DNA from 3 places in the Ruegeria sp. L12 genome. Region 2 is predicted to be linked to each of the others. Evidence: riboswitches for the same ligand, from Rfam matches in the RefSeq annotation. Region 2 holds a riboswitch; each other region holds the start of a gene.
What was found. Region 2 has a riboswitch for cobalamin ahead of ACR0K9_RS15610 (DUF1636 family protein). Riboswitches for the same ligand answer to the same signal wherever they lie in the genome.
Positions count from the first base shown of each region.

Region 1: linked by a shared signal. The riboswitch ahead of ACR0K9_RS01825 (DUF1636 family protein) and the one ahead of ACR0K9_RS15610 (DUF1636 family protein) in region 2 are both predicted to bind cobalamin.
Region 3: linked by a shared signal. The riboswitch ahead of ACR0K9_RS16320 (hypothetical protein) and the one ahead of ACR0K9_RS15610 (DUF1636 family protein) in region 2 are both predicted to bind cobalamin.

Region 1 covers NZ_JBQFMH010000001.1:374,570-381,792, forward strand. Annotated here, with positions in the region: gene cobN (cobaltochelatase subunit CobN) at 1-380, opposite strand, end outside; gene cobW (cobalamin biosynthesis protein CobW) at 384-1,439, opposite strand; gene ACR0K9_RS01825 (DUF1636 family protein) at 1,441-1,815, opposite strand; cobalamin riboswitch at 1,900-2,106, opposite strand; tRNA gene ACR0K9_RS01830 (tRNA-Glu) at 2,337-2,411, opposite strand; tRNA gene ACR0K9_RS01835 (tRNA-Glu) at 2,434-2,508, opposite strand; gene recJ (single-stranded-DNA-specific exonuclease RecJ) at 2,607-4,349, opposite strand; gene glpX (class II fructose-bisphosphatase) at 4,441-5,424, opposite strand; gene ACR0K9_RS01850 (homoserine dehydrogenase) at 5,494-6,780, opposite strand; gene ACR0K9_RS01855 (hypothetical protein) at 6,887-7,135, opposite strand.
Region 2 covers NZ_JBQFMH010000009.1:209,953-217,175, reverse strand. Annotated here, with positions in the region: gene ACR0K9_RS15625 (FecCD family ABC transporter permease) at 1-583, opposite strand, end outside; gene ACR0K9_RS15620 (ABC transporter substrate-binding protein) at 587-1,522, opposite strand; gene ACR0K9_RS15615 (ABC transporter ATP-binding protein) at 1,535-2,314, opposite strand; gene ACR0K9_RS15610 (DUF1636 family protein) at 2,311-2,718, opposite strand; cobalamin riboswitch at 2,820-3,017, opposite strand; gene ACR0K9_RS15605 (AraC family transcriptional regulator) at 3,711-4,745, opposite strand; gene ACR0K9_RS15600 (arylsulfatase) at 4,897-6,501, shown strand; gene ACR0K9_RS15595 (alkaline phosphatase family protein) at 6,663-7,223, shown strand, end outside.
Region 3 covers NZ_JBQFMH010000010.1:126,764-133,986, reverse strand. Annotated here, with positions in the region: gene ACR0K9_RS16325 (alpha/beta hydrolase family protein) at 1-719, opposite strand, end outside; cobalamin riboswitch at 850-1,072, shown strand; gene ACR0K9_RS16320 (hypothetical protein) at 1,162-1,569, shown strand; gene ACR0K9_RS16315 (protein-tyrosine phosphatase family protein) at 1,571-2,074, opposite strand; gene ACR0K9_RS16310 (DNA polymerase III subunit gamma/tau) at 2,241-3,998, shown strand; gene ACR0K9_RS16305 (YbaB/EbfC family nucleoid-associated protein) at 4,162-4,515, shown strand; gene recR (recombination mediator RecR) at 4,577-5,170, shown strand; gene ACR0K9_RS16295 (hypothetical protein) at 5,187-5,924, opposite strand; gene ACR0K9_RS16290 (hypothetical protein) at 5,997-6,485, shown strand; gene ACR0K9_RS16285 (ribonuclease T2 family protein) at 6,482-7,111, opposite strand.

The DNA.
Region 1 (7,223 bases), on a different contig from region 2:
AGCCGCGTGTCTTCACGCCCGTCTGCGGGCAGCACGGCCAGCGCGATGCCTTTGGCCTGCGCCAGTGCCAGAACCTGTTGCAAGCCGTAGGACCAATAGGGCACGCCGCCGATCAGACGGATCAGGATGCCCTTTGCGCCCTCCAACGTCTGTTCGACATAGGTGTCAACCGACAAGGGGTGTTTCAGCGCCGTCAGGTTGGCCAGCCGCATCGTCGGCATCCGCCCTTCGGGCCCGCCACCGCGATGCCAGCCCGCCGCGAAAGCGCCAAGGTCGCTGTCCGAGAACGACAGCACCACCAGATCCGCCGGGCTCTGGCCCAGATCGGTTGGGGTCTCGGTTTCCTCGAGCCCGTGGCTTTCGCGGAAGACGACGTGCATGGCTTACTCGGCGGCCTCGGTCACACCCACGAGGATATCGCGGATCGCGGCTTCCTTGATATCGTCATGCTCGGCGATCACCACCAGACGTGAGCGGCGGTCCTCGCCGGGTTCCCATGGACGGTCATATTGATGACGTACGCGCGCGCCAACCGCCTGTACAAGCAGACGCATCGGCTTGCTCTGAACGGCGGCATAGCCCTTGACGCGCAGGATGTTCAACTCATTGGCCAGACGTTCGATCTTGGCGACCAGATCGAGCGGGTCGGTCTGTTCCGGCAGTTCCACGATGATGCTTTCGAAATCGTCATGTTCGTGGTCGTGGTGGCCGTCATGATGGCTGGGACGCGCGTCCATGTCATCTTCGGCAGCGGCTTCCAGACCCAGCACGACGCGGACATCGACGGCGCCTTCGGCCACTTCGACTACGGGCAGCGGGCGCGGGGCTTCGGCGGCGATGATCTCTTTGGCTTTGGCAACGCCTTCGGGACCGGCCAGATCGGGCTTGGTCAGCAGGATGATATCGGCGCAGGAGATCTGGTCCTCGAACACCTCGGACAGCGGCGTTTCGTGATCGATCGAGTCATCGGCCATGCGCTGGGCATCTACCGCCTCGACATTCGGGGCGAAACGACCGGCGGCGACGGCCTCGGCATCGGCCAGCGCGATCACGCCGTCCACGGTGATTTTCGAACGGATATCCGGCCAGTCAAACGCTTTCAGCAGCGGCTTGGGTAGCGCAAGGCCGGAGGTCTCGATCAGGATGTGATCGGGGCGCGGCTCCAGCGCCATCAACGCCTCGATGGTAGGGATGAAATCATCGGCCACGGTGCAGCAGATGCAGCCATTGGCCAATTCCATGATGTTTTCCGCCGGGCAATCGGGGATGGCGCAGGATTTCAGGATATCGCCATCGACGCCAACATCGCCGAATTCATTGACCACCACGGCCAGACGCTTGCCCTGAGGGTTCTGCATCAGGTGGCGCACCAGCGTGGTTTTGCCCGAGCCCAGAAAGCCGGTGATCACGGTAACGGGGAGTTTTTCGAGGTTCGACATGTCAGACTCCAATCGGGGGAATGCGCGAGGCGCAGTTTTTGCGGAAATGTTCTGGGCGCTCGCGCCATTTGACCAGACCGTCCTCGGTGGCCAGATATTTGGTTGCACCGTCAACGATGACGTCGACATGATCGGTCTCGTTCAGGTTCTCGTAGACGAATGTCCAGCGATCCGGCCCGCCACGCAGCACGATGGAACAGCCCTGATCGCAGTTCGACAGGCATTCGACGGCTCTCAGGTTGACGCCCTCGGGCAGGTCTGCCTGTTCCAGCGCCTGATGCAACAGGGTGCCCGGGCGCTGCGCGTCATCCTCGACGGGCAAGCCGCGACGGCAGGTGGTGCAGACCAGCAGCTCAACCGGTGCGGTCTCGGTCATGTCTCTCATCCCCCCAATCCTATACGTGGGGGACGGGGTCTCATGCGGGTCACATTTGACCCGACACCGGAACACCCCGTCCGGTTTCATCTTCGGGCGCTGGCAGGTCTCCCGGCTTGCGGATATCAGAGCGTCTGCCCTGTCGGATGTCCCGCCTTCCCGGCCTTGCGGCCAGTGGCATTGGGCACCCTCTCCGGTCACGGTCGCGGGGGCGGCTGCGTTTGGCGGATAACCCGTTGACGCATTCCCTTTTCATCTGCTGTTGCAGACACCAACGAAAGGCTCATGCGGCAGCGGCAGGCCGCTTGTCAAGCGAGTCGCGCCGATCTGTGATCAAGCGGATGAAAAAGCGACCTGTAGAGGTCGTTGGGCGGCATATTCTGTTCAGGCCGCAGCGTTGCCTCGTTTAACCGGATCGGCCCGATCCGGTTAAACGCAATATTCGAACGATCGGGTCGGTGCCACGCGATGAAACATCTATGAGGCCTGATCGAAGGCAGAAGCGGAGAGAATTGGATAAATGGCAGCCCGTAGGGGAATCGAACCCCTCTTTCCAGGTTGAAAACCTGGCGTCCTAACCGATAGACGAACGGGCCACTTGGGTCCAGACAAGCAAAGTGGCAGCCCGTAGGGGAATCGAACCCCTCTTTCCAGGTTGAAAACCTGGCGTCCTAACCGATAGACGAACGGGCCACGCTGGCTTGTGGAGGGCCTTTTACGGTTTCACCCCGACCCCCGCAAGCCGAAAAATGCAGGGATGTGAAAGTTTTTTGGTGGGCTTCAGATAGGCTTTATCCGGCTTCTGCCGCGTCCTCCAACCTCAGTTGTACAGATTGGCGCCCACCCCATGTGTTAACCTCAAGCCGGCCCGCAAAATGGAACCGCGCGCCGCCGTGATTTGACAGCTTGTCACCCAGCGGACCATCAAACGCACCGAAGGCGATGGCGTCCAGCCCGCCGGACATTCCGTCAGACAAAGACAGTTTCAGATGCGTCTCGCCCACGCGTTTGGCAAAGCGCACCTGCAGGTCGGGCAGGGCATAGCGTGGGGCAGGGGCCGCGGCCCCGAATGGTCCTGCCTTTTCGATCTGTTCGATCAGATCGACCGTCGCGGCCCCCGGCATCAGCGCCCCGTCCAGTTTCAGATCGGCTGGGCCGCCTTGCCCTGCGCCCTGTTTCGCCAGCAACTCGGACAGCTGCGCCATCGCAGGCTCCAACTGGTCGCGCATCACCGTCAGGCCGGCCGCCATCTTGTGACCACCGCCCTTGACCAGCAGCCCCTCGGCCGCCAGTCGCTGGATCGACGCGCCCAGATCAACGCCCGAGACCGAACGGCCCGAGCCCTTGCCCTCGTCACCGTCAAAGCCGATCACGATGGCAGGGCGGTTCGCGGTTTCTTTCAGGCGCGAGGCGACAATGCCCACCACGCCGGGATGCCAGCCCTCGCCTGCGGCCCAGACCAGTGGCGTGTCCAGCCCGCGTTCCTCGGCCTGTGCCATGGCTGCCGCGCGCACCGCGTTCTCGATGTCGCGCCGTTCCGCGTTCAGAGCATCCAACCGTTCGGACAGGGCTTCGGCCTCGGTGACCGAGTCGGTACTCAGCAACCGCGCACCCAGATCGGCCTGCCCGATCCGCCCACCCGCGTTCACGCGCGGACCTAGCAGAAACCCCAGATGATAGCTGTTGGGGGCGGTGTCCATGCGCGCCACGTCCGACAGCGCCACCAGCCCCGGCCTCTGCCTTTGGGCCATGACTTTCAGCCCCTGCCGCACCAACGCCCGGTTGGCGCCAATCAGCGGTGCAACATCCGCCACCGTCGCCAGCGCCACCAGATCCAGCATCGACATCAGATCCGGCCCTTTGGCACCGGCGGCCCGCAATTGGCGGCCCGCCTCGACCAGCATGAGGAACACCACGGCAGCAGCGCAGAAATAGCCCAGATCGCCGCTTTCGTCCTGCCGGTTCGGATTTACCACTGCGATGCAGTCTGGCAGTGTTTCCCCGCCCAGATGGTGGTCCAGAACAATCACATCCGCACCCGTCGCCGCCGCGATCGGTTCGTGGCTGAGCGTTCCGCAGTCCACGCAGATGATCAGGTCATGGCTGGCCGCCAACTCTTGCATGGCAGGCACGTTCGGCCCATAGCCTTCGTCAATCCTGTCGGGCACATAGAGTGTCGCGATTAGCCCCATCTGACGCAGCCACACCATCAACAACGCCGCCGAACTGCCCCCATCCACATCGTAATCGGCGAACACGGCAATCTTCTGACGCTTGCTTACCGCCTCCAGAAACCGGGTGGCCGCAACTTTCATGTCTTTCATCGAACGCGGATCGGGCAACAGCTCCTTCAGCTTGGGCTCCAGAAACCCGGAGGCCTCCATCACCGGCACGCCGCGCCGTGCCAGCACCTGACACAGGGCGCGCGGCAGATCGGTTTGCTGCGCCATCATCTCAGCCGACCGCTCGACCTCGACCCCCGGTCCAACCCAGCGCCGCCCCGTCAACGATTGCTCAACACCCAGAAACGCCACATCTCACCTCATGCACCAAGGCCGGACCCCTGCGGACCCGGCCTCTTCATCTTTTCACAAATACTCTCGCCGAAGGCAGCGGCGCAAGCCGCTATGCGTCGGTATGCGACCACATGGGCGTGCGGTAAGACATACGCCGGACCGAGCCCGTCTTGGACCGCATCAGCAGCGTCGTTGTCTCGACCCAGCCCGGCTCGCGCTTGATGCGCGGCAGCAGCGATCCACCAGTCACGCCAGTGGCGGCAAAGATCACATCGGCTGTCACCATCTCGTCACGTGCATACACGCGGTCCAGATCGGTGATGCCCGCCTTGGCGGCGCGGCCACGCTCGTCATCATTACGGAACAGCAGGCGGCCAAAGATCTGACCGCCCATGCATTTCAGAGCGGCAGCGGCCAGTACGCCCTCGGGCGCGCCGCCTTGACCCATGTACATGTCGATGCCGGTCACTTCGCTTTCGGCGCAGTGCATGACACCGGCCACGTCGCCATCGGTGATCAGGCGGATCGAGGCACCGGTCTCGCGTACTTCGGCGATCATCGCCTCATGGCGGGGGCGTTCAAGGATGCAAACGGTGATATCGGCAGGCTCACAGCCTTTGGCCTTGGCAAGCGCTTCGACCCGTTCGCGCGGGGTCATGTCCAGATTGACAACATTCTCAGGATAACCGGGGCCAACCGCCAGCTTGTCCATGTAAACGTCGGGCGCGTGTAGCATCGAACCACGCGGGCCCATAGCGATCACGGTCAGGGCGTTGGGCATATCTTTGGCAGTCAGGGTGGTGCCTTCCAGCGGGTCCAGCGCAATGTCCACGCCCGGGCCGCTGCCGGTGCCGACCTCTTCACCGATATACAGCATCGGCGCTTCGTCGCGTTCACCTTCGCCGATCACAACCACGCCCGCGATATCCAGCAGGTTCAGCTGCTCGCGCATGGCGTTTACGGCGGCCTGATCGGCAGCTTTCTCGTCGCCCCGCCCAACCAGCGAGGCCGAGGCCAGTGCGGCCTGTTCCGCAACCCTTGCCAGTCCCAAAGATAGCAGGCGGTCGTTAAAATCGATCTTGGCAGCACTCATGTGTTCGTATCCTCAGGTCAATCAAGCCGTTATACCCGGCATAGCTTGCGTTTCATGCAGGCCGCAAGCTCAAACCTCTTCAATCCGCAGGGCAACGGGCTCGCCCGCGATGACATCCGTATCGCGCAGGCCCTCAAGGGCGACGTCCAGCGTAGCGCGGGTGGTCTTGTGGGTGACGATCAGAACCGGAGCGGTGCTTTCGGCGTGACCATACTGGCGCATCCGGTCGATCGAGACGCCGGCATCCCCCAGAATGGCGGCCACTTTGGCCAACGCGCCGGGTTTGTCCAGCAGGCCCAGCCGCAGATAATACGCTGCTGGCAGACCGGTCACGGCAGGTTTGGCATCCTGCAGCGACGCGGCAGGGCGTCCGAAGGTCGGAATGTGCAGCCCACGGGCCAGATCGCAGACATCGCCCATCACGGCGCTGGCGGTCGGGCCTTCGCCTGCGCCGGGTCCGCGCAGAACAATCTGCTCGACCGAGTCGCCGTCCAGCACGACCATATTGGTGCCGCCTTCCAACTGACCCAGCGGTGAGTCACTGGGAACCAGGCACGGCTGCATCCGCTGTTCCAGACCGCGCGCCGTGCGTTGTGCCACGCCCAGCAGCTTGATCCGATAGCCCATGTCGTCAGCCTGATCGATATCGTCCAGACTGATCTGCTGAATGCCTTCGATCTCGATCCCGTCGAAGTTCGGCTTGGTGCCGAAAGCGATCGACGACAGCAGCGCCAGCTTATGCGCCGCGTCGATGCCGCCCACATCCAGATTTGGATCCGCTTCCAGATAGCCCAGCTGCGCACATTCTTCGAACAGCGCGTTATAGCCCTGCTTCTGCGATTGCATCCGGGTCAGGATATAGTTGCAAGTGCCGTTCATCACACCCATGACACGGGTGATTTCATTACCTGCCAGTCCCTCGGTCAGTGATTTGATGACCGGGATGCCGCCTGCAACAGCGGCCTCGAACCGGATCACGCGACCGGCGGCTTCGGCCTTTTCGGCAAGGTCTTGCCCGTGGATCGCCAGCAGCGCCTTGTTGGCTGTGACGACATCTTTGCCACTGGCCAGTGCCGCCTGGACCGAGGCTTTGGCCGGGCCGTTTTCGCCACCCATCAGTTCGACAAACACATCGATGTCGTCGCGTTTGGCCAGAGCAACCGGATCGGTTTCCCAAGCGTAATCCGACAGGTTTACACCACGATCCTTACTGGCGTCGCGGGCCGACACAGCGGTGATTTCAATCGGACGCCCGGTGCGCGCCTGCAGCAGGTCCGCATGGCGGCGCACGATCTTGACCACGCCCACACCGACTGTTCCCAAACCCGCAATTCCAAGCCGCAGCGCCTGTGTCATTCCCATGGGTCCTTTCGCTCGAAATTCCGCCATCGGCGGGCCATCCTTTGCGCGCTGCCTTATCGGGTTCAGGGCAGGGGTGCAATCCGTCAGCGCACCCGGCGGGCTAGTTTATCTCGGCGTTCTGAAGGGCCTCGGCACGTTTCGCCAGTGCTTCGCCGCGGGATGTCAGCTCTTCTTCGACCTCGGCTGCCTCACTGACCGGATCGACGGGCGCGCCCAGCGCGGCATCCAGCGGAATCAGCTTGGGATAGCGCGCCTTGAGCAACGCGTCTGTTTCGCTGCCCTCCAACTCGGGGATATCGACGCAGGCGGCGGCGGTCAGCAGCAGGAATATCAGCGGCAGAGGCTTCATTGCGATCCCATCGGTTGCAGCATGAGCCCTGTGATGCACCTTTTGCCGGACCGGTTCAAGCGGACTTCTATCTGAACGAATGTTCAGA
Region 2 (7,223 bases):
TGGCGCGTGGATCACCCAGAAAGATCAGGATGTTCGCGCCCGCCATGATGATGAAAGAAATCGCCACACCCGTCAGAACCAGCCGGTCCGCACTGGTGGCTGACGCAAAGCTCGAAACACCCAAGACGAGCGCTGTAGCGCATAATGCCCCAACAAAAGCCAGCAACGGTACAGTCAGGAGACCCAGAAACAGCCCGGTATGTAGCAATGCGAGGATCGCGCCAAAGGCCCCGCCAGACGAAATGCCCAGCAGATGCGGGTCCGCCAAGGGATTGCGCGTCACCGCCTGAAGTGAAGCTCCGACCGCAGCCAACCCTGCCCCGACCATTGCCGCCAGCAGGGCACGGGGAAAGCGGATATCCCAGACAATCGCCGATTTGCCTTTTGACCAAGTAACGTCGATCTGGCCGGGGGCAAGTTTATCAAGAACCACCCCCCAAACCGTGCCGGCGGGGATGGGCACCGCGCCGACACTCACAGCAAAGGTCACCGAAACAGCAAACAGAAGGATCACCAGCGAAACAGAGGCAGGCAAGTGCCAACGTCTTCTGGGTCGGGATGTGCTGACTGCTTCGGTGTACATAGATCAGTTGCTCCAGAAGGCCGAGGCGAGGGTCTTGATCGCCTCGATGTTGCGGGGCCCGGGGGTTGCCTCGACATATTCCAGCGTCACGAACCGATCATTCTTGACCGCGTCAATATCAGCAAATGCCGGGTTCGACATCATGAACTCGCGCTTTTGCTCTGCAGTCACATTGCCGTAGTTCACGATCACGATCATTTCCGGGTTGCGCTCGACGACTTCTTCCCAGGTCACCGTGGCCCAGCTCTTCTCGAAGTCGTCCAGAACATTGCGCCCGCCTGCGGCTTCGATCAGGGCGGTGGGCATGGCATAGCGTCCCGCGGTAAAGGGAGTGTCCTCGCCGCTGTCATAGACAAATACACGCAGCGGTTCGTCACCGGCATCCAGATCGGCGTTGAAATCTGCAAGCTCTGCCTTGTAGCCGTCCACCAGCTCTTGCGCCTGATCCTCGACAGCAAAGATGCGGCCCAGATTCAGCAGATCGGTATACATGTCATCCATGCTGGCCTTGTCTTTTTCACCGATATGGATGCAGCTTTCGGTCAACTCATAGACGTCGATGTCAAACGCGGCCAGGGTTTCGGGCGTGACTTCGCCACCAACCTTCATGCCATAGTTCCAACCGGCAAAGAAGAAATCGGCATCCGCCCCGATCAATACTTCCTTGCTGGGGTATTTCGAAGACAACTCGGGTAGTTGCTCGACTCCTTCGCGCATCTTCTCATCCAGTGTTTTCCAACCAGAGATACCGGTATAGCCCACCATGTGGTCCGCCAGTCCCAGCACCAACATCATTTCGGTCAGGTTGACGTCGTTGGAAATCGCTGCTGTCGGGACTTCGTCAAAGGTAACGGTACGGTTGCAGCTTCGTACCGTGGTTTCTGCCAGTGCCAGGCTTGCTGTACAGGACAGCCCCAATGCCAGGGGGAGTAGTTTCATTCAGGTGATCCTTTAGTTCAGTTGGAAAGAGAAGTGATTGTTCTGACTGCGGCTCAGCTGTTCCAGCCGGGCCGAGACACGAAATGCACCCGACACGAGGTCTTCGGTCAGGACATCCTGCGGGGGGCCGAACACCAGCGACTGGCCATTCTGCATTACCAGAATGTCGTCACAGAACGTGGCCGCCATGTTGAGGTCATGTAGCGACACGACAACGGTGATGTGGAGGTCGCGCACAAGTTCAAGCAGCTCTAGCTGATAATGGATATCGAGGTGGTTGGTTGGCTCATCCAGAACCAGCAGCCGCGGCGCTTGCGCCAGGGCACGGGCCATCATCACCCGTTGGCGTTCACCGCCCGACAGGGTGCCGATCTGCCGGTCGCGCAGATGTATCAGCTTGGTTTGGCGCAGCACGTTCTCGATGACCTCGGCACAGTGCTGGCCGGGTGTTGAAAAGCTCTGGCGATGTGGCAAGCGGCCCAATGCCACCACGTCGCGCACCGTCAGGGCAAAGTCATTGGGTTGCTCTTGCAAAACCGCTGCAACCGTTTGGGCAGCTGTCTTCGGCGGCATGGTCCAGATATCTTCACCATCAATCCTGACCGTACCGCTGGACGGCCGATGATACCGATAGAGCGTGCGCAATAACGAGGACTTCCCCGCCCCGTTCGGTCCGACGATCCCCAAAATGCGCCCGGCCTTCAGATGAAAGTTGATTGGATGCAAAATCAGCGGCACCCTGGCCGAGGGCCGCCAACTTACGTTCTCGACATACAGCTCCGCGGCGTTCATTGAACAGGCTCCGCGCTGCGCTCAAGGGCGATGATGCTGGCCGGAACCCGTGCCAGTGTGGATTTGCGCAGCTTGCCTGGTCTGTCGACAGAGCTGCTCCACCCGTCATGTAGATGGGCATAGCGCCGGGCAAATTCGATCAGATCATCGACATCGGTGTCCGGGTCAATATCGCCAAACAAATATGTCGCCTTGTGCGAGCCGTGATAAGCCACCGTGCAGGGTCGATCACATCCCGCCATACATGCCACGCCCGAGATTTCGAAATCTTCGGGAATTGCGTCCTTGGCGTTTTCAAAAGCCTTTCGCAGCCGGGCGATCAGCTCATAACCAGGCTGGCAGGTTTTGCCCTTGTGTCGGCAAGAGATGCAAACGGTAATTCTGTGTGTGGCAGTCCGGCCCATGTCGCCCTCCGCAAAGTTGCGGGGTTGATTGCGAGCCAGCCATGTTTACGGCTACAGCCGAGTGTTCCATCGTGGTCTCCTTCCGAGGCACCCCGCCCGGGTTGAGTTGCGTTACGATGGCAGGTCTCCTGACTTGCGGGTCGTCGCTTCTCCGATCCTTCCCAGCCTCTTCGGGCCAGTGGCATCATCGGGTCGCTCGCCGCTTACAGTTGCGGGGGCAGTCACGGAATTGGCCAAAGCCGCACCGTATTCCCTGTGTTGGAATCACTTACTCCAACTCCATCAAAGTGAGCGATATCAGCAGATTCGTGGATGCGTCAATCGTGGAATGAGAAACACGTTGCAACACCGAATGTTGTCTTCCATTTCCTTCTGAACGAATACTTGCAGCCGATCGCTCATTCTAAAGACAAGAACCAACAAGTTGCAGCGGTTCATCTGGGTATAAAACGGTCATTCGGGGCACTATGCAGCAATTGTCACCTTGGCTCACAACCGACCAGCGCCCATGCGGCAATGCCTTTGCGGCGGGATGAGCGAGACCGGCCATTTGCCAATCTCGCCAGAACCTTGATTTTGCAGGGGCTCTGACGATGTGCTGCCGTTGGATATCAATGAGCCGATGTTCAGGACGTAGGCGGCGAAATCTGATAGCGAGCCCATACCGCTCACTGGTGATTTTCGCAGTATTTCTCGCGAAGGGCGGACACCGGACCTTCTCTGCAGTCGCAGACAGCTGGCGAATACTGCAGCGACCCTTTCTAAAAACGCCGCCTGGGTTATCACGATTTTCTTTGCGGCGGTCGCGGCTCCAACCTTGAGCTTCAACAATTGCAGGTTTTCTAAACTTTGGTTTTTGCAAATGAACCGGCAAACTCTTTGCCTTTGCGGCTGTGGTCAGAAATCGGCACTCGGAATGGCACGCCGATAAAGAAGGCTTTCATTGCCGCCCGGGCAATTCAGATCGGAGGATATTTGATCAAGTTGTGCGGTTAACCTCTTGGTTTGGACATCCGCTCGGTTGACGGAGAGCGCCCGAAACGCCGACCAAAGGCTCGCGTGAAATGGGCATGGTCACTGTAGCCTGCGAGCATGGCGATCTCTGACAGGGGTGCCTCGGTCTCCAGGATCAGTGCGCGCGCCCGGTCCAGTCTCACACGATCGAGCAAAATACGGTAGGACAGGCCTTCAGCGTCGAGCCAGCGTTGCAGCGTGCGCCGGGCGACACCGACCATTCCCGCGGCACCGTCGATGTCCGTGTGACCGTCAATCAGGCGTAGCGTGATGACAGCGGCAAGGCGGTCGATGTCGCATTCCTGTCGCCGCAATTTGATTTCCGCGAGAATGTCGCGCGAACTGAGCCGAAGCGCTTGCCTCCCCCTGGACCCCAGCGCGGGACGGGACCAAAGCGCAGCCGATGGGAACGCGATCCCGTCGACAGCTGAATTGAAGTGCCAGGGAATACCTGTAGAGTCTTCGCGCAACGCCGCCTCCAAGCCGGTCCCTGCGGTGCGTGTTTCCATATGCGAAGGCTTCCAATCCGGGCCACAATAGGCCCGCGCTACCTTTGCCATTACGGGCAGAATATGGTCGGCGTGCTGTGTCGCGCCCGCACCTGTAACGGCCGTCTGCCGATAGCTCCACACCACGAGATCGCCTCGTCGGTGCTCAAGTGAAAGTTCCCCGCCGATCTGATGCAGGACGATGCAGCGGGACAACCGCGAGATGGCTCCCGCGAAGGTTGGCGCCTGTAGCGAATAATTCACCCAAAGACCGTACTCGCCGGGCTGCATAGCATTTCCCACACGCAAACCCAGAATTGGATCGCCCGTCAGCCGCGCTGCGCCGTCGAACAGCCTGATAACTGCTCCCAGAGGTACCTGATGCGCCCGGTCATCGACAAGCACGAGCGGCAAGCCTGCGCCCCGAAAGGCGCGTTCGACCGCCTTTGATCCGCTTTGCGCCTCAAGCAGATCCGGCAGCGGACCGATCCCGGTCGCATATGTCATCGCGAGTTTACCCACCACGCAGAGTTTCCACGCGATGTCACAAAATGGCAAGTCAACTCGCAGGTTTGGTGTTACTCTTGGCATCGGTCGGATGTCGACATCCCGCCGATAGGATCCGAAAGCCTTTTCAGTGCAACAAGATACAGTTGCCAACTAGGAGGAAACCAAAATGTTATTCCGTACAGCGCTGGCCGCCGTCGGCGCCGTCTTGATTGGGCTGCCACTCGCCGCTCAGGAACAGGGCAAGCCTAATATTCTTGTCATCTGGGGGGACGACATCGGCCAGTCCAATATCTCGGCCTATACGTTCGGCGTCATGGGGTACCAGACACCCAACATCGACCGGATTGCGCGAGAAGGCATGATGTTCACGGACTATTACGGCGAGCAATCCTGCACCGCCGGACGCTCCTCCTTCATCATGGGACAATCCGTGTTTCGCACCGGCTTGTCCAAGGTCGGTTTGCCTGGCGCTGAAGAAGGTATGCAGGTGGAAGACCCGACCATCGCGGGCCTCTTGAAAGCCGAAGGATACGCCACCGGCCAGTTCGGCAAGAACCACCTCGGTGACCGCGACGAACACCTGCCGACCAACCACGGTTTCGATGAGTTCTTCGGCAACCTCTACCACCTCAACGCCGAGGAGGAGCCGGAAAACCCGGATTATCCACGTGATGCCGTACTGCCGGATGGGCAGACCTTCCTCGACCGTTTCGGGCCACGCGGCGTTATTCGCTCCAGCGCGACATATGGCGAGACGGAGATCACCCAGGAGATCGAGGATACCGGTGCGCTCGATATCGAACGCCAGAAGGTCGTGGATGACCAGACCACAGAAGCAGCCATTGCCTTCATCGAAGAACAGACCGCGGCGGGCACGCCCTGGTTCGTCTGGTGGAGCGGCACCCGGATGCATTTTCGCACCCATGTCCGCGATGAAGTAATTGACGCGGCCCAGGACAAGACCAAGGGCATAGCGGACGAGTATACCGCCGGTATGATCGAGCACGATGGTCACATCGGACAATTTCTGGACAAGCTCGACGAGTTGGGTATCGCGGAGAATACGATTGTCTTCTATTCGACCGACAACGGCCCGCATATGAATACATGGCCTGATGCGGCGATGACGCCCTTCTGGGGCGAGAAGAACACCCAGTGGGAAGGCGGCTGGCGTGTTCCGGCGATGGTGCGCTGGCCCGGGCAGATTCCGGAAGGCGAAATCAGCAATGAGATCGTGCATCATATGGACTGGTTGCCGACATTCCTCGCGGCGGCGGGCAATGAAACGATCAAGGAAGATCTGCTGGAAGGCGTCACCGTGGATGCGATGGCGGGTCGCGAGTATCGCGTGCATCTCGATGGCTACAACATCCTGCCGATGCTAACCGGCGAAACGGATGAAAGCCCCAGAAACGAAATCTTCTATTTCACCGATGACGGCGATTTGGCTGCGTTGCGCTTCCAGAACTGGAAGATCACCTTCCTCGAGCAGAAAGCATGGGGAACTCTGCGCGCATGGATGGAGCCGCTGACACCGCTCCGAGTGCCTTTGGTCTTCAATCTGCGGCGTGACCCCTATGAACGCGCTTACCGGACATCCAACACCTATTATGACTGGATGATCGACCGTGCTTTCATGCTGGTGCCGGCGCAGGCTTATGTAGCGCAGTTCCTCTCCACCTTCGCCGAGTATCCACCGCGGCAAGAGGCGGCGAGCTTCAGTCTGGACAAGGTGATGGAGAAGCTGTCGCAACCCGGCGGCGCGCAATAAACGCGCAAATGATTTCTTGCCGCCCCGACAGCCTTCGGGGCGGCGGTTTTCGATTGGGATACAACCCGCAGAGGAGGCCACCAATGCTATTCCGTTGGATAGGGGTATGCGCATTTTCGCTCCCCGGATGTGTAGCTGCCGCGGAGGACGTTCCCCGGCTTGTGCTGCAGATCACGGTAGACCAGTTGCGTGGCGATCTGATTGACCGATACGGCGCCGGGTTGGGCGAAGGCGGGTTCAACCGCCTCATCACTAACGGTACTTGGTACACCAATGCCCACCATCGCCACGCCAACACCGAAACCATCGTCGGCCATACCACGCTGTCGACAGGCACTGACCCGGGCATTCATGGCATGGTCGCCAACTTGTGGTTCGACCGCAACAGCGGCAGCACCTTCTACAACGTACAGGACCCGGATTACCCGCTCGTGGGCGCGAAAGGCGTCGATGCCGACACGGAAATCGACCCGACGCAGCGCGCCGCGACGACAGACGGCAGATCGCCGCGCAACATTCTCACCTCGACGATCGGCGACGAGATCCGCCTGCATTACGGACCCGCGTCCAAGGTTTTTGGGGTGTCGGTCAAGGACCGTGGTGCGATCTCCTTTGCCGGGCATGCCGGTCAGGCCTACTGGTTTTCCAAGGCCGAGGGGCGTTTTGTCACCAGCACCTTCTACCGCGACAGCTACCCCGATTGGATTGCCGCTTGGGAAGAG
Region 3 (7,223 bases), on a different contig from region 2:
ACGGCTTCGGGCGGCACCATCTGGTCATCCGCAAAGGCAAACAGATCGACGCGTCCGCCTGCAGTGGCCCAGCGCGCCTGTGGCAGCGTCTCTCCGATCTCAGGCAGATAGCTTTCGGGCGCGGTGCACCATTTGCGCCACTGCCAATAGACCGACGCGGGCAGGTCTTCGCCAAAACCGACCGCCTTGCCCGGCAGATATCCCAGCGCCCGGACCATCAATGGCGCATGGCCATACCAGAACAACGCCGCCAGCGCGCGATAGGGCCACGGATGATCCCCGAGCGTCACCAGGCCCGAACAGACACAGATCATCCGGTCGATCTGCTCGATATCCGATTGCACCGGCCCCAGCATAGATCCGAGCGAGTGGCCAATGCTCCACAGTTGAGCACCCGGAAAACGCCGCCGCATCTCGGCCCGCGCGGCGGGGATGTCGACCAGCGCCCAGTCCGCCATCGTCACTGTCGACGCCTTTTGCGCCCCGGTCAGTGAATGGCCGAAATCCCGGTAGTCATATGTCAGGCAGGCCATGCCGCGTTCCGCCACCAGCCAGCGCGCGAAATGCTGGTAATAATCGCGGGGCACGCCGGTGGCGCCGTTGATCACCACCACCGTTTCCGGCTGAGACGCGGGCAGGTACAGACGGGCGGACAGCATCGCGGGTCCGGCGGCAAACCGGAAATCCTCTGTCATGATGGTCTGTTGCGTGTCCAGCATGTGAACCTCTTGGCGTCGCGCATCACCTGAACTGATCAGTTCATTTGATCGATACCAAGTCAAGGTTGACGTGGCTGGACCAAAGGTCAGCCTGCGACTTTCAATCCGATTGACTCGGAATGCGGCGAACCGCTAGCGATGGCGTGATGGTTCTCGCGCCCTTATCCGGGGCCGGGATGAAAAGGGAACACGGTGCGGTTCTGCCCGGAAGCTGCCGGAACGAACCAAATCCGCGACTGCCCCCGCAACTGTAAGCGGTGAGCAATGCCGGAAGACCACTGGCCATATGGCTGGGAAGGTCGGCAAAGCGACGACCCGCAAGTCAGGAGACCTGCCATCGGAACCGAAACTGAATCTCGGGCGGGGTGTCCGGGCAGGTCCTGACGTCACAGCGCCGTCCTACCTGTTTCACGCCCTCGCCCTGCGCGCGGAGGGCGCATCTATGATCTGGAAGACCGACACACATGAATTCGCAGCGACCGTGTGCCAACGGACCAGCAAACCCTGCCCGGCTCTGGCGCGTATGGCGCGGGCGCTGACGCAGGCCGTCTCGACCGCGCGGCCAGTGACCACACCCGAGTTTCAGGTGGAAGGCAGCAGCGAACTGACCCATTGCGCGGAAGGCTGCACCGCCCGTTTTCGCGCCTGCCCTGATCAGGTGCGCGTGTTCTGCGGAACCGTTCCCGGGATCGAGACCGAGATGCTGGACGGTTATGCGGACATGATGTTCGGCACCTCATTCGCCACCCTACCCGCAGGGCTGCTGGCGAACCCGCCCTGCGCCATGCTTGAAGCGTCGGTGCTGGCCCCGCGCCCTCAGGTCGAGCCGCAGCATATGGCCTGCGCCTGATCTAACGTTGCAACGGGACCCGGGCCGGCGTAGCGGCCCAGGCCATCTGTCCGTCGGTTTCGACCGCGCAGGGGCGCAGCGCCCGCAGACGCTCCAGCGCTGTTTCGGGACGCTCGCCGCATTCGACCATCAGACGCAGCACAACCATACCCGAGCGGCCGCAACCGCCTCGGCAATGCACCAGAACCCGGCCTCCGCCGGACAGGGCCTGCCGGGCGGCCGCGCTGACCTGCGGCCAACGCTCCTCGACAGCTTCGGGCGGGGCGCCGAAATCCTCGATCGGAAGATGGACCCAGCGGCTCGCCCGGGCCTGTATGTCGGTCCCGAAATTGCGCGCGCCATCCTGCAGCATCTCAACTTCGGTGGTCATCGACAGGACCAGACCCGGCTTCCAGCCCGCGATCAGGTCCAGATCGCCGTCATAATCCCCTCCGCGCCCCGGCATCGACGTCAGGGCCAGCGTGCCCCCGCCAACCTGCAAGGCGTATATCACCAGTTGCGACATAAAACCCCCCATCAAACAAACCTATAAAAACTGGTCTTTGAAATCTGTCCGACCAGTGTAAGCCGCATCGGGTCGCTTTCCAAAATGAAAATCATCCGGGCGGGCGGTGGACGCGGGCAGCGGCGGCCTCTACGCTGCGGCAGAACTCGAATCCGCGAAAGCAGACATGACCGACACGCCCAGCCCCGCCTATCAGGTGCTTGCCCGCAAATACCGCCCGGAAACCTTTGCCGATCTGGTCGGTCAGGACGCCATGGTCCGCACGCTGAAAAATGCGTTCGAGGCGGACCGGATCGCGCAGGCCTTCATCATGACCGGCATCCGCGGCACCGGCAAAACCACCACCGCCCGGATCATCGCCAAGGGCATGAACTGCATCGGCCCCGATGGCGAAGGCAAACCCACCACGGAACCCTGCGGCCAGTGTGAACATTGCGTCGCCATCATGGAAGGCCGCCATGTCGATGTGATGGAGATGGACGCCGCCAGCCGCACCGGCGTCAATGACATCCGCGAGATCATCGACAGCGTTCGCTATCGCGCCGCCAGCGCGCGCTATAAGATCTACATCATCGACGAGGTCCACATGCTCTCGACCAGCGCTTTCAACGCGCTGCTCAAGACGCTTGAGGAACCGCCCGAGCACGTGAAGTTCATCTTTGCCACCACCGAGATCCGCAAGGTCCCGGTCACCGTCCTGTCCCGCTGTCAGCGCTTCGATCTACGCCGGATCGAGCCCGAAGTCATGATCGGCCTGCTGCGCAAGATTGCCGATGCCGAAAGCGCGCAGATCGCCGAGGACGCGTTGGCGCTGATCACCCGCGCCGCCGAGGGCTCGGCCCGTGATGCGACCTCGCTGCTAGATCAGGCAATCAGCCACGGGGCAGGCGAGACCAGCGCCGATCAGGTGCGCGCGATGCTGGGTCTGGCGGATCGCGGCAGGGTTCTCGACCTGATCGACATGATCCTGCGCGGCGATGCAGCCGGAGCACTGACAGAGCTGAGCGCCCAATATGCCGAAGGCGCCGACCCGCTGGCGGTGTTGCGCGATCTGGCCGAGATCACCCATTGGGTCTCGGTGGTCAAGATCACCCCGGATGCCGCCGAAGATCCGACGGTATCGCCCGACGAACGCGCCCGTGGCCAGCAAATGGCCGAGGCCTTGCCGATGCGTGTTCTGACCCGCATGTGGCAGATGCTGCTCAAGGCGCTGGAGGAGATTGCCGCCGCGCCCAACGCGATGATGGCGGCCGAAATGGCGGTGATCCGCCTGACCCATGTGGCCGATCTACCCAGCCCGGAAGAGTTGATCAAACGGCTGCAGGATGCGCCCGTCCCCCCGCCGACCAACGGACCGGGTGGCGGCCTGCCGATAGCCACGCAAGGCGGTGCATCCGCCCCTGTCGCCACGCAAACAACCTATGCCACCACCCGAGGCCCGACCGGGGCACCATCAGCGGCGCTGGCGCAGGATGTGGCGACCGCTCTGGCCCACTATCCCAGTTTCGATCACGTGGTCGAACTGATCCGCTCCAACCGCGACGTCAAGCTTCTGGTCGAAGTGGAAAATGGCGTGCGGCTGGCCTCGTACCAGCCGGGCCGGATCGAGTTCACTCCGACGGAACAGGCCCCGGCTGACCTTGCCGCCCGGCTCGGATCATCCCTGCAGCGCTGGACCGGAAACCGTTGGGCGGTGACAATCGTGTCCGAGGGGACAGCGCCAACAATCGGCGAGACCCGCGACGCCGCCGCCCTGGCGCTGAAGGCCGAGGCCGAGACCCATCCGCTGGTGCAGGCCGTTCTGGCCCAGTTTCCCAAGGCAAAAATCACCCGGATCGAAACCCCGGAAGAACGCGCCGCCAAGGTCGAAACTGAAGCCCTGCCAGAGGTCGAAGACGAATGGGACCCGTTTGAGGAAGACTGATACAGCCCAGCCCCGATAGCGCAAATCCTCCCGCGCCCGCCACGGCCATCGGCTGCGCCGATACGCCTGAGCGGCCTTGGGCCCGGCAGGAGCCGCCTCGCCCCTTGTGTCGCACCGATGGCCCCCGTATTTAGACATCAAACGTATTCACAGGAGAACTTCGATGCTCAAAGGACTAGGTGGGCTTGGCGGTCTGGGCGACATGGCCAAGATGATGAAATCCGCACAGGACCTGCAGACCAAGATGACCGAGATGCAGGAAGATCTGAACAACCTGATGGTTGTCGGCGAATCCGGCGCGGGTCTGGTCAAAGCCACCGCGACGGCCAAAGGTGAGCTCAAAGGTCTCGATATCGATCCCTCGATCTTCAACGGCGACGACAAGGAAGTTGTCGAAGATCTGATCCTGGCGGCGATCAAAGACGCGCAGACCAAGGCCACCGAACGGTCGCAGGCCGAAATGGCGAAACTGACCGAAAGCATGGGCCTGCCGGCAGATATCAAACTGCCGTTCTGATCTTCATCTTTTCAAAAATACTCCCGCCGGAGGCTCCCTCCGGTGCCAGACAGGACAGGCCGTGAGTTCCAACAGCGACATCGACAATCTGATCGATCTGATGGCCAAACTGCCCGGCCTCGGCCCCCGTTCAGCCCGCCGCGCGGTACTGCACCTGATCCGCAAACGCGCCCTGCTGCTGACGCCGCTTTCCGACGCCATGCAGCAGGTCGCCGCCACCGCCCGCGAATGCCTGAACTGCGGCAATGTGGGCACCACCGATATCTGCGACATCTGCGACAGCGAGGCCCGCGCGACGGGAGAGCTCTGTGTGGTCGAAGACGTGGCGGACCTCTGGGCGATGGAGCGCGCAGGCGTGTTCAAAGGCCGCTATCACGTGCTGGGCGGCACATTGTCTGCACTGGACGGAGTCGGCCCGGACGAGCTACGCATCCCCCGCCTCAAGGACCGGGTCATGGCCGAAGGGATTACCGAGATCATCCTTGCTCTGAACGCCACCGTCGACGGCCAGACAACCGCGCATTACATCGCCGATCAATTTGAGGATCAGGTGCGCCTGACCTCACTGGCGCAGGGCGTGCCGATTGGGGGTGAGCTGGATTATCTGGATGATGGGACGATTACGGCAGCGCTGCGGGCGCGGAAAGAGCTGTAGCTCTTTCACGCGCGGCCTAAGCAATTTGTACGATACGCGATTTTGCACAAAGGGGGTCTTCTTCGAGAAATTGGGCGACCGCCTTCTTCATCAATTCGAAGTCACCTCCGTAAAAATATAGAGCCGTTTCGCTGCTTCCTTCCCAGTAGCCCCGAAAATTGCCAAAACCCTCCAACAACTTCTCAAGATGTCCAATAGTTTCGTTTACGTCAGAATTTGCGTAAACGTCATCCGGCAATTCCGTTCCGTTAAGAAAAATGCCCATCCCCTCAGCCTGACCGAAAGGGACGTCAGCTCTGTCAGAGGAGAATTTCAAAACCGATCCCTTTGGGGCCCCCAATTCCTCGAGGGTGCTCGTGATCTTCAGAATGGTTGCATCGGTTTCATCATTTATTGCGATCTCAAGATCACAATACGCGATGCCGTCTGGATCTCCGGCTAACTGAGTACCGCCACCGGTAACCTCCCCCAGGCCTTCACTTTGAAGCACCTCGTCCAATGGGTCCTCAAAGTAATCCCCACGATCCATAGGCTGAACGCGTGCGTTCAACTGCGCAATGACAATCTGCTGATCGGCCGTTTCAGCCTTTGCGTCTGTATTTTTGCCGAAAAGTCCGAACTTAAACATTTTTTCAACCTCAGGAGTGCTTTTGATGAACATCACCTGCCAATTATGCAAAGGTACGACCGCTTGAAAACAATCGAAGTCTGTAGAAGCCGTTTCATATCGCTGCTGATGTAAATTCGGCAACAAAGCACTGACTTTGGTTTTCTAAAAGGCTAACAGTTTAGCAGGACTTAATGCCCATTGTGTTTGGAAACTGTCATGACCCGCCTCCTCGCCCTCACCCTCGCTGCCTTCACGGCCACCGCCACCTTCGCCCAAGAGCTCATCGACAAGGGCTTTGTCGAAGGCTGGAACATCATGATGGACCCCGCGCTCGGAAACGGATGCCTGATCCAGACGGTGTATCAGGACCTTTCGGTGGTGCGGCTGGGCTATGACGCGCTGGACAATCGCGGGTATTTCACCGTCTACAACAAGGCCTGGGGCGATATTGAGCCGGGGCAGAGCTATCCGATCCGGTTCGAGTTGGACGGCAAGAGCTTTGACGCAACTGCCATCGGGTTCAAACAGGATCGTGTGCCGGGGGCGACGGTGTTCTTCACCGACCGCAGCTTCGTCGCCGCGATTGCCCAGAACAAGACGATGACCGTCTACAACCCCGAAGGTCAGACCGTCATGGCGATTGACCTGAAAGGCACTGCCAAAGCGCTGGAATACGCGCGCGATTGTCAGAACAAAAAGCTCTAACGAATCGGATCGAACAGCGCGTCCTTCGCGGTGCAGTCGCGGATCACATCGCGGCCGCAGGGCACGGGGTCAAGATCGCGGGACAGGCACAGGCGGACCTCTTCTATATAGCCCTGCTTGCAGGTGATTGTGATCATATCAGGCTCAAGCGCGGGATTAGCCTTCAGGAACGCCTCTTCAATCACCGCGGCAGGCAATTTGATCGGGGCATCCAGTTTTCGGAAGACCTCGGGGCGGGTGACCGTCCCAAAAGCTTGCCGCGACAGGGCGAAATAGTCCGGCGCAGACAGGCCCGAGCATGTGCCATGCTTCTTCCATTGGTGCCAGGCCAGGCCGGATGAGCCCTGAATATCCTCCATTTCCCGGGTCATGCGGCGGGACGGCGGCGCCTCGGGCGTGCGGCAGAACGTCGGCCAGCCCTGATGGAATTGCGGCCAGAGACCGTGCAATATCCACCCGTGGTCATGGCGCGCATCGCATTGATCCGAGCCACGCGCATCCCCTTCGCGCGCGCACCAGTTGGGCGACCAGCTGAGCGACAAAACATAATAGTCGAACGCTCCGGCCTTCTCGCCCTCGGCCATCGCGGCCATCGCGCTGAACACCCACAAAATAACCCAGCGCATTCGCCTCTTCCCTTCTTGCCTTGCCGCGACTATATAGGCCGCAAGTTCCCCGACAACGGAAACCTGCCCCAAGACCTCGGGGCCGCCGAATTCCGGCGACGGGACAGATGTA